4 regions of the Zoogloea sp. GW822-FHT05C07 genome follow, and region 3 is predicted to be linked to each of the others. Evidence: predicted binding sites of a transcription regulator. Region 3 holds the regulator's gene; each other region holds the start of a gene.
What was found. The regulator sigma-54, encoded in region 3, starts transcription at its own class of promoters, with help from an activator protein. The targets are predictions, from matches to a motif close to TGGCACGCTTNCTGCTNA.
Positions count from the first base shown of each region.

Region 1: the regulator sigma-54 is predicted to act here: its motif matches at 1,793-1,810, upstream of adh (aldehyde dehydrogenase).
Region 2: the regulator sigma-54 is predicted to act here: its motif matches at 2,094-2,111, upstream of AC3QL2_RS05490 (glutamate/aspartate ABC transporter substrate-binding protein).
Region 4: the regulator sigma-54 is predicted to act here: its motif matches at 1,728-1,745, upstream of nifL (nitrogen fixation negative regulator NifL).

Region 1 covers NZ_CM179510.1:3,070,786-3,073,931, forward strand. The annotation lists gene AC3QL2_RS14385 (DUF779 domain-containing protein) at 1-134, opposite strand, end outside; gene adh (aldehyde dehydrogenase) at 217-1,737, opposite strand; gene AC3QL2_RS14395 (methyl-accepting chemotaxis protein) at 1,970-3,146, opposite strand, start outside.
Region 2 covers NZ_CM179510.1:1,154,377-1,157,522, reverse strand. The annotation lists gene AC3QL2_RS05495 (porin) at 35-1,105, opposite strand; gene AC3QL2_RS05490 (glutamate/aspartate ABC transporter substrate-binding protein) at 1,141-2,037, opposite strand; gene AC3QL2_RS05485 (PepSY domain-containing protein) at 2,361-2,624, shown strand; gene AC3QL2_RS05480 (cytochrome b/b6 domain-containing protein) at 2,625-3,146, shown strand.
Region 3 covers NZ_CM179510.1:2,748,294-2,751,439, reverse strand. The annotation lists gene recX (recombination regulator RecX) at 1-124, shown strand, start outside; gene lptB (LPS export ABC transporter ATP-binding protein) at 111-833, shown strand; gene AC3QL2_RS12940 (RNA polymerase factor sigma-54) at 849-2,309, shown strand; gene hpf (ribosome hibernation-promoting factor, HPF/YfiA family) at 2,326-2,649, shown strand; gene ptsN (PTS IIA-like nitrogen regulatory protein PtsN) at 2,809-3,146, shown strand, end outside.
Region 4 covers NZ_CM179510.1:3,924,538-3,927,683, forward strand. The annotation lists gene nifL (nitrogen fixation negative regulator NifL) at 1-1,637, opposite strand, end outside; gene AC3QL2_RS18205 (hypothetical protein) at 1,934-2,908, opposite strand.

The DNA.
Region 1 (3,146 bases), 320 kb from region 3:
CCGACCTTGTAGCAGTTAGGTACGCTGCCGTCGCAGCAGCCGCCGGACAGCAGGAACATCAGCGGGCCGTGATCGGCGCGCAGTTCGTCGATGTATTGATTGGCGGCTTCGGTGGCCACGATGCGTTCGGTCATGTTCGTGCTTTCCTGAGGGCGAAAAAAAACGGGGCGAGAGACCCGCCCCGTAACACCTTGCCTTACTCGTGAAGCTCTGGGATCAGAAGAAGCCCAGCTTGTTCGGGCTGTAGCTGACCAGCAGGTTCTTGGTCTGCTGATAGTGGTCGAGCATGACCTTGTGGGTTTCACGGCCGATACCGGATTCCTTGTAGCCGCCGAAGGCAGCGTGGGCCGGGTAGGCGTGGTAGCAGTTGGTCCATACGCGGCCGGCCTTGATGTTGCGGCCCATGCGGAAGGCACGGCTGCCGTCGCGGCTCCACACGCCGGCGCCGAGGCCATAGACGGTGTCGTTGGCGATCTCGAGGGCTTCGGCTTCGTCCTTGAAGGTGGTCACTGCCAGCACCGGCCCGAAGATCTCTTCCTGGAAGATGCGCATCTTGTTGTGGCCCTTGAACAGGGTCGGCTGGACGTAGTAGCCGCCGGCCAGTTCGCCGTCCAGGTGAGCCTGATCGCCACCGACCAGCACTTGGGCGCCTTCGCCCTTGCCGATTTCCAGGTAAGCCTTGATCTTGCTGAGTTGGTCAGCGGAAGCCTGGGCACCGATCATGGTGTCGGTATCCAGCGGGCTGCCCTGCTTGATCAGCTTGACGCGGCCAACGGCGCGCTCGATGAACTTGTCGTAGATGGATTCCTGAATCAGGGCGCGGGACGGGCAGGTGCACACTTCGCCCTGGTTGAAGGCGAACAGCACCAGACCTTCGACGGCCTTGTCGAAGAACTCGTCGTCAGCGTTGGCGATGTCTTCGAAGAAGATGTTGGGGGACTTGCCGCCCAGTTCCAGGGTGGCGGGGATCAGGCTGGTCGCAGCGGCCTGGGCGATCACGCGGCCGGTGGCGGTGGAGCCGGTGAAGGCGATCTTGGCGATGCGCTTGCTGGTGGCCAGCGGCATGCCGGCTTCGCGGCCAAAACCGTTGACGATGTTCAGCACGCCCGGGGGCAGCAGGTCGGCGATCAGCTCGGCCAGCACCAGAATGGAGATCGGGGTGGATTCAGCGGGCTTCAGGACCACGCAGTTGCCGGCGCCGATGGCGGGAGCCAGCTTCCAGGCGGCCATCAGGATCGGGAAGTTCCAGGGGATGATCTGGCCGACGACGCCCAGGGGCTCATGGAAGTGGTAGGCGACGGTGTTCTCGTCGATCTCGGACAGGGAGCCTTCTTGCGAACGCAGGCAGCCGGCGAAGTAGCGGAAGTGGTCGACAGCCAGCGGGATGTCGGCATTCAGGGTTTCGCGGATCGGCTTGCCGTTATCCACGGTCTCGGCGTAGGCCAGCAGCTCGAGGTTGGCTTCGAGGCGGTCGGCGATCTTCAGCAGGAGATTGGCGCGCTCGGCAGCCGGGCTGCGGCCGAACTTGTCGGCGATGGCGTGGGCGGCGTCGAGGGCCAGCTCGACGTCCTCGGCGGTGGAGCGGGCAGCCTGGGTGTAGGCCTTGCCGGTGATCGGGGTGATGACGTCGAAGTACTCGCCCTTGACAGGAGCGACCCACTTGCCACCGATGAAGTTGTCGTACTTGGACTTGTATTGGACCTTGGCGTCGGCAGTGCCGGGCAATGCGTACAGCATGGGTATCTCCTCCTGGTATCGGTTCGAAAACGCTTCGTGTAGCGCTAGACCTTATTCAGCAGGGGGCATGCCAGTATCGGATCAGGTCTCGTTATGGACTCAAACGTCTTGTTTATCAGTGGCTTGGCGGGGTTGTTTATTTTTTGTGCAGTGCAATGAGTGGGTGGTAGGAGTGTTCAGTTTCGATACAGGTGCTCCATGCGAAGTGCACGATGGAGCACCTGGCGTCGCATCAGGCGATGCGGAAGCGCCCGGACACGGCTTCCAGCTGACGGGACAGCTCGGCCAGTTCGCCGGCCGCTCGGGTCAGCGTGGCGGCGCTGGCGGCGTTGGATTCGGAGGTGCCGGCAATGCGTTCGACCCGTTGCGCGATGTCCCGGGCGGCCGTCGACTGCTCCGCCAGGCCCAGCGTGATGCCGGCCACCGAGGCGAGCACCCGCTGGGTACTGTCCTGGATGCTGCCGACGGTGGTGCCGGCCTCGGCGGCCAGCGAGACGCCGCGGGCCACCCGTGTGACGCCGGCTTCCATGTCGTCGGCGGCGCCACGGGTGGCGCTCTGGATGCGTTCGATCATCGTGGTGATCTCGGCGGTGGAGTTGGCGGTGCGTTCGGCCAATTTGCGCACTTCGTCGGCGACGACGGCGAAGCCACGCCCAGATTCTCCGGCGCGGGCTGCCTCGATGGCCGCGTTGAGGGCGAGGAGGTTGGTCTGGTCGGCGATGTCGCGGATCACGCCGACGATCATCGAGATGTCGCCGGACAGGCTTTCGAGATCCCGCACGGAACCGGCCGACACATTCACCGATTCGGCGATGGCGCGCATCTCGCCGGCCGCCGCGGCGATGACGTTGGCGCCGCTGCTGGCCTGGCTGCCGGAGCCCTCGGAGAGCTCCCGCGATTCACGGGCGTGCTCGCCGATGTGGTCGATGGACACCGACAGCTGCTCGACGGCGGCGGCCATTGCTGACGCCGATTCGGACTGCTCCTCGGCGAGCCGGTGGGTATCGCCGGCGGTCTGGCTGAGCTGGCGGGCGTTGGTGAGCAGCGCGGTGACCTGGTTGCGGATCGACGCGATCAGCTCGTGCAGGTTGTTGCGCATGACCGCCAGGTGGATGATCAGCGCGCCCAGTTCATCGTTGCCGGCCTGAGGGAGCGGTTGCAGCAGGTTGCCGCTGGCGATGGCTTCGGCAACCCCCTTGCCGGCCGCGACGGACTGGCGCAGGCGGTGGGTCAGCGCGGCGGATCCCAGGGCGGCCGCCAGCAGGCCGACTGCGCCGAGCCCGACGAACAGCTGCAGGAAGTTCTGGTAGCGGGTTTCGGCGCGGGCGTATTCGGCCTGGGCCGCATCCCCCTGGCGGCGCAGGGTTTCGCCGAGCTGGTCCAGCCCGCCCGCCTCAGGACTGCCGCTG
Region 2 (3,146 bases), 1.6 Mb from region 3:
TCTCCTGGGTGTGGGGTATGGGTTTGGGGGGCGATCAGAAGTTGTGGCGGATGCCGGCGGCGATCGAGCGGTTGTCCAGCCCGGCGGCGGTGCCGAGGAAGCTGTAGGCGCCGCCTCCGCCGACGGTCTGCGCGCTGTCGTTGTCGATCCGGGTGTAGTAGGCGTAGAGCTTGCTGCGCTTGGACAGGTTGTAGTTGTAGGCCACGGTGTACTGCTTGCCGGCGGTGTCGTGGGTTCCACTGTAGTCGCCGGCCACGCCGACGTTGAGGTGGAACTCGTGGGCGCCGACCGGGGCCATCACGGCGACCCGGTAGTAGTTGCGGCTGACGGCGTCGGTGAGGGTGTCGCGGCGGGAGCGCTCGAACAGCGCGCCGAGCACCAGGGGGCCGAAGTTGTAGCTGCCGCCGGCAGTGATCGCGCGGTCGTTGTTGAGGCGGACGGCGTCGCTGCCATCCAGGTCCTTGGTGTTCTGGGCGGACACGTAGGTGATGGCGGCGTGCAGCGGGCCCTGGTCGTAACTGCCGACCAGGCCGAGGTGGTGGGGCGTGCGCTTGGTGCCGGTGGTTACGGGGGCCTCGTCCAGCAGCGCGTAGTCGGCCTCGAAGGTGAAGCCGGCGATGGTCGGGCTGGTGTACCACACGGTGTTGTTCATGCGCCCGCCGGCGGCGGTGGAGTTGCCGCTGACGGCCGGTGACAGCAGCGCATCGGCGGAATAGCCCGAGTCGTGGTTGTGCATGCTGATGTAGTCGTAGAGTGCGTAGTACGCCGGGCCGAGGGTGCGCCCGAGGCGCAGCGTGCCCTGGGCGGTACGCAGGCCGACGAAGCTGTCGCGGCTGGCCAGGGACGTGGAGTCGCTGCCGTCGACGCGGATGCGGCTTTCGACCTGAAAGAGTGCGGCCATGCCGCCGCCCAGTTCCTCGGTGCCGCGGAAGCCGATGCGCGAGGCGTTGTCATTGACGACGTTGTGGGCTGGGCCTTGTTCCGCCTTGACGTTTTCGAAGGTGGCGTTGATGCGTCCATAGAACACCACGTTGGAGTCGGCGTGGGCATTCAGTGCGGCGAGGCCTGCAAGCGTGACCAGGGTGATGCGGGTCGTTCTCTTCATTTTTCTGGATTCGGGCGTGGGGTGGGCGGCGGGGCTCATTCGAAAGCCTTGTCGTTGGGCGCCTTGTAGAGCTTGAGCATGGCGTCGGAGAGCGGGAAGTTGAGGTTCAGTCCCTTGGGGGGGATGGGCTGGGTGAACCACTTCTTGTAGATGGCCTCGGCCTCGCCGGAGGTCATGGTCTTGGCGAGGGCGGCATCGACGACCTTCTTGAAGCCGGGGTCGTCCTTCCTGAGCATGCAGCCGTAGGCCTCGAAGCTCTGCGGTGTGCCGGTGACGACCCAGTCGGCGGGGCGCTTGGCCTTGGCCATTTCGCCGTAGAGGAGGGCGTCGTCCATCATGAAGGCGACGGCGCGGCCGGTCTCGAGGGTGAGGAAGGCCTCGCCGTGGTCCTTGGCGGAGATGATGTTCATGCCGAGCTTCTTGTCCTCGTTCATCTTGCGGATGAGGCGCTCGGAGGTGGTGCCGGCGGTGGTGACGACGTTCTTGCCGGCGAGGTCGGGGAAGTCCTTGATGCCGGACTCCTTCTTGGTCATCAGGCGGGTGCCGATGATGAAGAGGGTGTCGGAGAAGGCGACCTGGCGGGCGCGCTCGGCGTTATGGGTGGTGGAGCCGCACTCGATGTCGATGGTGCCGTTCTGGATGAGGGGGATGCGGTTCTGGGAGGTGACGGGGGTGAGTTTGACCTGCAGGCTGGGCAGTTTGAGGTTGGCCTTCACCGCGTCGACGACCTTGAGCATCAGCTCCTGGCTGTAGCCGACGACCTGCTGCTTGTCGTCGTAGTAGGAGAAGGGGATGGACGACTCCCGGTGGCCCAGGGAGATGGTGCCGCTGTCCTTGATCTTCTTGAGGGTCGGCGATTCCTGGGCGGCGGCGGACTGAGCCAGTCCGCCGGCGAGCAGGCAGGTCAGGACGAACTTCGGTGGGGCGTGCATGGTCGGTGTCTCCAATGTTCTGTTTTATTGGCGCGGCAGCGTCGCGCTGACTTCTCTTTGCACGGGCTGTGCCAGCCGTCCGACCATGCAGGAGGCGTTGCAAGTGATTGATTCGAAATGGCGTGGTGATGCCGAACGGCATAGATGTGTTCGGTTTTCCGGATGAGGCCTGGATAGAAGGTCGGAAATCCGGATGAGCCGGGGGCAGACGGGGAGGGCGGCGATGGCGATCAATTTGCTATTGAGAACCATTCGCGTTAATGCTAATGTCCGAATTGCTCCCCTCAACCCCGGCCTTGGCCGGCTCATGAAAGGTATCCGTCATGCGTTCCACCCTGTTCGCCCTCACCATCGCCCTGCTGCCCGCCGCCGCCTTTGCTGGCGCCAAGTGCGAGCCCCATCCCAAGTCCGAATGGATTCCCGAGGCAGAAGCGAAGGCACGCCTGGAGGCCCAGTACGAGGTCCGCAAGTTCAAGATCGACGGCTCGTGCTACGAGATCTATGGCAAGAACAAGGAAGGCAAGAAGGTCGAGATCTATTTCGATACCAAGACCCTGGCCATCGTGAAGGCCGAGATCGAGCAGTAAGTGCATCGCGAAGCTCGCCCGCGCCCCGTGTGGAATCGTCTCGTCCGTCTGACGCACTGGGGCGTTGCAGGGCTTGTGCTGTTCAACTCCTTCAACGAGAGCGGAGAGATCCACCGGCTCGCCGGCTACGTGGCGGTGGCGTTGGTGCTGCTGCGCCTCGTGCACGGGCTGATGGCAGCAGGCGGCTCGACCGCCGCCCTGCCGCTGCCCGGCTGGCAGGCGATCCGCTTACACCTGGCTGATCTGCTGCGCGGCAAAGGCCATACCGGCGTAGGCCACAATCCGGTCGGGCAGTGGATGGCCTACCTGTTGTGGATGCTGATCATCGCCCTCGGCGTGACCGGCTGGATGGCCCGCCTGGACGCCTTCTGGGGCGACGACTGGCTGATCGAGCTCCACCAGGGGCTGGCCGACGGGCTGCTGGGCTGCGTGGCGGTGCACCTGGCCGGCGTGGTGGTGATGAGCATCGTGCAGCGGGAGAACCTGGCCCGGGCCATGGTCACCGGGCGCAAGGGCGGCTGA
Region 3 (3,146 bases):
CTCCACGCCGCCCGCAGACGCGCGAGAATGGGCACGGCAGGCGAGATTCCTTCAAGGTCGCGGCTTTTCCACCGAAATCATTCGTAGAGTCCTGAAAGAACACCCCGGCGATGAGCCTGCTTAAAGTCAGCAACCTGCGCAAGAAGTACAAGGCCCGCACGGTCGTTCACGACGTTTCCTTCAACGTCGGCAGTGGCGAGGTCGTCGGCCTGCTCGGCCCCAATGGCGCCGGCAAGACCACCTGCTTCTACATGATCGTCGGCCTGGTGGCCGCCGACGGCGGCGAGATCACCCTCGACGACGAGGTGCTGACCCATCGCCCGATCCACCAGCGCGCGCGCCTGGGGCTGTCCTACCTGCCGCAGGAGATGAGTGTCTTCCGCAAGCTGACGGTGGCCGAGAACATCCAGGCTGTGCTCGAGCTGCAGAGCCTATCCAAGGCCCAGATCGCCAGCCGCCTCGACGAATTGCTGAACGAGCTGGGCATCGAGCACCTGCGCGACAGTACCGCCATCTCCCTGTCCGGCGGTGAGCGCCGTCGCTGCGAGATCGCCCGCGCCCTGGCCACCGCCCCCCGCCTGATCCTGCTCGACGAGCCCTTCGCCGGCGTCGACCCGATCGCCGTCATCGACATCCAGAAGATCATCCGCTTCCTGAAGGACAAGGGGATCGGTGTGCTGATCACCGACCACAACGTCCGTGAAACCCTCGGCATCTGCGATCGTGCCTTCATCATCAACGCCGGCGAGGTGCTGGCCAGCGGCCGCCCGGACGAGATCGTTCACAACGAACAGGTCCGCCAGGTATACCTCGGCGAGCACTTCAGGCTCTGAGGCCCGATACGACTCATGAAGCCCAGCCTTCAGCTCAAACTCTCCCAGCATCTCGCGCTGACGCCCCAGCTGCAGCAGTCCATCAAGCTGCTGCAGTTGTCGACCCTCGAACTCAACCAGGAGATCGAGAAGATCCTCCTGGAAAACCCCATGCTCGAGCGGGAGGAGCCCGAGGGCGACCTCGGCTCGAGCCGCGTCGAGGCGCCCGGCCCCGTGGCGCCGGCGGGCAGCGAAGCCGCCCACGAGCGCGAGCAGGAGCAATCCCGGGAGGCGGAACGCGAGCGCGAGCCGGACCACGATTTCGACGGCAGCGGCGAAGCCGGCGAATGGGCTGCGGCGGGTAGCGGCGGGCAGCGCGACGACGACGACGAGACCGACTTCCAGGAGTTCCAGGCCGCCGTGCCATCCCTGCGCGACCACCTGGACGCTCAGGTCGCCCTGACCCCGCTGTCCGACCGGGACAGGGCGCTGGTGCGCTTCCTCATCGAGGCCCTCGACGACGACGGCTACCTCAGCCAGGATCTGGCTGACCTGCTGCCGCTGCTGCCCCCCGAGCTGGAAATCGAGCTCGACGATCTCAAGATCGCGCTGCGCCAGATCCAGAGCCTGGACCCGGCCGGCATCGGCGCCCAGGACGTGGGCCAGTGCCTGGCCTTGCAGCTGCATACCCAGCCCCCCGGCGAAGCCCGCGACCTGGCCATCGCCATCGTCAGCGAACACCTCGAACTGCTGGCTGCCCGCGACTTCCTGAAGATCAAGCGCGCCCTGCGCTGCAGCGACGACACGCTGCGCGAGGCCCATGCGCTGATCCTCAGCCTCAACCCGCGCCCCGGCGCCCAGTTCTCCCAGGCCGACACCCGCTATGTGGTCCCCGACGTGGTGGTCCGCAAGATGCGTAACAACTGGGTCGTCAGCCTCAATCCCGACGCGATGCCGCGCCTGCGCATCAACCAGCTGTATGCCCAGATCCTGCGCGACAACCGCGGCGCCAGCGGTTCCCTGTCCAGCCACCTGCAGGAAGCACGCTGGCTGATCAAGAACGTGCAGCAGCGTTTCGACACCATCCAGCGGGTTTCGCAAGCGATCGTTGACCGCCAGCGCCAGTTCTTCGATTATGGCGATGTGGCAATGCGACCGCTGACCCTGCGGGAAATTGCCGAACAACTGGATCTACACGAATCCACCGTTTCGCGGGTGACCACCCAAAAGTACATGGCCACACCGCGGGGCATTTTCGAGTTCAAGTATTTTTTCGGCAGTCACGTTGCCACCGACAGCGGTGGGGCTGCTTCCTCGACGGCGATTCGGGCGCTGATTCGCCAGCTCGTGGGAGCGGAAGACAAGAAGAAACCCTTGTCCGACGCCAAGATTGCCGAGTTGTTGGGCCAGCAGGGTATCGTCGTGGCTCGTCGGACAATTGCAAAATACCGCGAGTCCCTCGATATTCCGCCGGTCAGTCTGCGCAAAACCATCTGACAGAAAGGTAGCAACCATGAACCTCAACATCACGGGGCATCACGTCGAAGTTACGCCGGCCATCCGCGAGTACGTCACGAGCAAGCTGGACCGCGTGATCCGTCACTTCGACAACGTCACCAGCGTCGGCGTGATCCTCTCGGTGGAAAAGCTGCGTCAGAAGGCCGAAGTTACCGTGCACGTGCGCGGCAAGGACATCTTCGTCGAGAACGAAGATGCCGACATGTACGCAGCCATCGACGGGCTGATCGACAAGCTCGACCGCCAGGTCCTGAAGTACAAGGACAAGACCAGCGACCACGGTCACGACTCCCTGAAGCAACACCTCGCCGAGTCCTGATTCCCGGCGTCGCGTAATACCCTTTTCCCCGGGACCGTTGTGGCTATAATGCGCCCCAATTGACACAACGGCCCCGGCGGCCTCCGCCTCCGGATCTTCCTGAATCGCCTTTCACCGGCAACCTGTGTCGGCCCGTTCCGCACACGGGAGAGTCCTCGCATGAACCTCATCGCCAAACTTCTGCCGCCGACCAACGTGGTCGTCGGACTCGAGGCGAGCAGCAAGAAGCGCGCTTTCGAGCAAGCCGGCCTGCTGTTCGAGAACAACCACGGCATCGGCCGCAGCACAGTCTTCGACAGCCTGTTTGCCCGCGAGAAGCTCGGCTCGACCGGCCTCGGCCAGGGCATCGCCATTCCCCACGGCCGCATCAAGGGCCTCAAGGAGGCGCTGGGTGCCTTCATCCGCCTCGCCGAGCCGGTACCCTTCGACGCCCCCGACGGACGCCCCGTGTCGATGCTGTTCGTGCTGCTGGTTCCCGAGCAGGCCAACGAGCACCA
Region 4 (3,146 bases), 1.2 Mb from region 3:
ACGATGAAACGGCATCCGCCGGTGTAGTCCGGGTCGATGTCAATGGTGCCTTCGTGACGTGTGACCACGTCCTGGGCGATGGCCAGGCCCATTCCGACGGAATGGGAAAGCGGGCGTTTGGTGGTGAAGAAGGGCTCGTAGACCTTGTGGCGCAGTTCCTGGGAGATGCCGGGGCCGGTGTCTTCGATGATGACGACGACCCGTCCGTCCTTTTCTTCGGTGCGGACCTTGAGTTCGCGGACATTGCGGCCACGCTCGTTCATCGCCTCGATGGCGTTCTCGACTATCTCCTTGAACATGCTGCGCAGCATGTTGGCGCGGCCGTGGAAGTGGCTGAGCCGCGAGGTGGGCTGCCACGCGACGGTGATGCCGGCGGCGAGCAGTCGCTCGGTCAGCAGCATTAGCACGTCGCGCAGGATGTCGTTGAGATTGACCGGTGCGGTGGCTTCCTGCGGGGCTTCCGGCATCGATGCCTCAAAGGTGCCCAGCGCGGCTTCTCCGGCGGTGAGCGCTTCCTTGAGGGCGTTCTTCAGCATCGCCGTGTCGATCTGGGTGCCGCGGCGGTCGAGCATGTTGGCGGCGGCGCGGATCATGTTCAGCGGGCCGCGCAATTGGTAGACGGCGCCGGACAGGGTCTCGCGCAGGCTCTGCACCAGTTCGGCCTCGGCCATCGTGGCGCGGATCGCCCCGATGCGTTCCATCTCGCGCTGGCGCTTGGCTGCGGTGATGTCCTTGATGAGGAGCATCAGGTAGGCGCGAGCCTGGGGATCGAAGAAGGAGTCGGCCTTGGCATCCTGTTGCTCGAACCAGGAGCCGGAGCAGGAGAACCAGCGCGCGGCCTTGCCCGAGGTCGGGTGCACGCAGATTTCCTCGTCGACGAAGTTGCGGCCGCCGAGCTTGGGTGGTTCGAAGGCCAGGCCGATCGTATTGCGCAGCTCCGCGAGGACTTGCTTCGCCGGGTCGGTCACGCCGAGGTCGTCGGTCAGCTGCTTGTATTCGTGGTTGTCCAGCACGACCCGCTGCTGGTCGTCGAGCAGCGCGATGGCGATCGGTGCCACGTCGATGACGGACTCGATCAGCGCCTTCTGATTCTGGACCTTCTGCTTGAGGGCGTGCAGTGCGGTGACGTCCCGGTGCATGCCGAGGCAGTAGGCGGTTTCCCCCTTGGAGTCCAGGATCGGGGTGATGGTCAGTTCCGCGATGTAACGGGAGCCATCCTTGCGCCGATTGACGAGGGTTCCGTTCCAGGTCTTCTTCTCGTGCAGTGACTTCCACAGCGTTTCGTAAACGGAGCGTGGAGTGGTCTTGTAGGACAGGATCGATTCGTTGAGGCCCAGCACCTCGCTGGGCGCGTAGCCGGTGACGCCCTCGAAGGCCGGATTGGCATACAGGATGCGCGCTTGGGGATCGGTGATCGAGATGGCGATCGGGGCTTGTTCGACCGCCTCCAGGAACAGCCAGATGCGGCTCGGGAACGCTTGGGCTGCAGCGATTTCGCCGACCAAGTCGTCATTGCTCGACGCATTCTCGAGGGCCTTGGCGAGGGCCGCCCTGAGTGCTTCTACACGCACGGCTGTCGGCGGCTGGCCGCTTGCATCCCCATCCGAACGGGGGCGGCCGTTGGTGACCTCTGACATCGCGAAACCTCGACTCTGAACAGCGCCCGATGAGGGGCGGATTTGACTGTAGCCCCTAGCGCTGGGACCAATGGTGGGTGATGAGCCTGTTAAGCAAGGAGCGGGCCTTGTTTGCCGTGCTCACCCTGTCCGATCTCGTGCAGGTTTTGTTTCTTTTTGTGATTCAAGGGTCTGGGGGCGCCGTGAAGGGCTGGTGCGGTGCGTTGTCCGGTGTGTCGCCTGATCTCGCGCAGGGCTGTTGCCCCATGCTGGTGCGTTTCCCGCCGATGTCATTCCGTATCCAGCCCCTTGCCCTATTAGAGTGCGTAGGGGGCGTGCAGCCAGCGGCGGACGACGTCTTCGTCGCGGCGGGGCAGGTAGGCGAAGCCCGCATTGGCGTCTTCCATCACCACGCGTGCCACCCAATGGGGCACGGCCTTGGTTGTCAGCATGTGGAAGTACCAGGCAAAGGGATAGCCGGCTGCCCGGTCGAAGGACACCAGCGCGTCGTGGAGCGCCAGTTCCCGGGTGCCCTCCCGAGCACTGAAAACCGGCGGTTCGCCGTCGATGGCCGGCACCGGTTGGGCGCGGATGACGTTCTGCTGGAAGCGGTCGAGATGTTCGCGCACCGCAATGACCCATTGGTTGCTGAAGGCGGTGGCATGCCCGGCGCTGGATTCGCTCCAGTCGTCGCTGAAGCGGTGGATGGGCTGGGCGTCGGGGGTTTGCTGCCGAAGGCGGGCCAGCAGGTCGCCGATGTGGGTGAGGCGCCGGAAGGTGTAATAAGGAAGCCCGACCGGCTGTCCGTTGTGGTGGCCGAGATCCGGGTCGATGAGTTCGTCGATTGCGCTCGGCGCAGGCCTCTGCGCAAACAGCGTATGGGCCTGAGTCTCTTGCAGGTCTTCGATCTCCAGCTGCAGGAAATCGGTGGATTTGTCGCCGGTGGGCGCGACGAAGTAATGGGTGCGGCCCACGCGGCGCGTCGCGATAAGCTCCTTCCCTGCGTACTCGTCGCGGAGGGCCTCGAAATCCCCGTCGCAGGCCGCGAGCGTCATCTCCGCCCAGCTTTCCAGGTCGTCGGAGATGCGCGACCCGTTTGCGGCAAGGACGCCGCCGAGGCGATACCAGCCGCCGCGGCAGAGGGTTCGACGGAAATGGAGTTCCGGAATATGACGGGCCAGCTCCTTGGCCAGGATTCCGGGGCCGGCTGAGACCGGGACAAGGGTGCAGACTTCGACGACGGACGCTTCGAGTGCCTTGGTGCGCTCGGTCCAACTCGGGTTCGCGTTCATGGGCGTGCTCCTTCTATTTCTGGCTGTGGCTTGAGGGAATCTGAACAAGGCTCGCATTCGAAACCCCGGTCTGCAGGCCGCAAACCGGGGTGGGCGCGTGGAAGGAGCGCGCGCGAGGTGACAAATCCTTTAGGGCAGGGGCGTGCCGAGGCACTTGATTGCCCTGTGGCCGGCGATGCCGACAACAGAAGCTGGAGCGATGGCCCCGGCGCCCTGTCATGGCATGCGGCGGCGAACG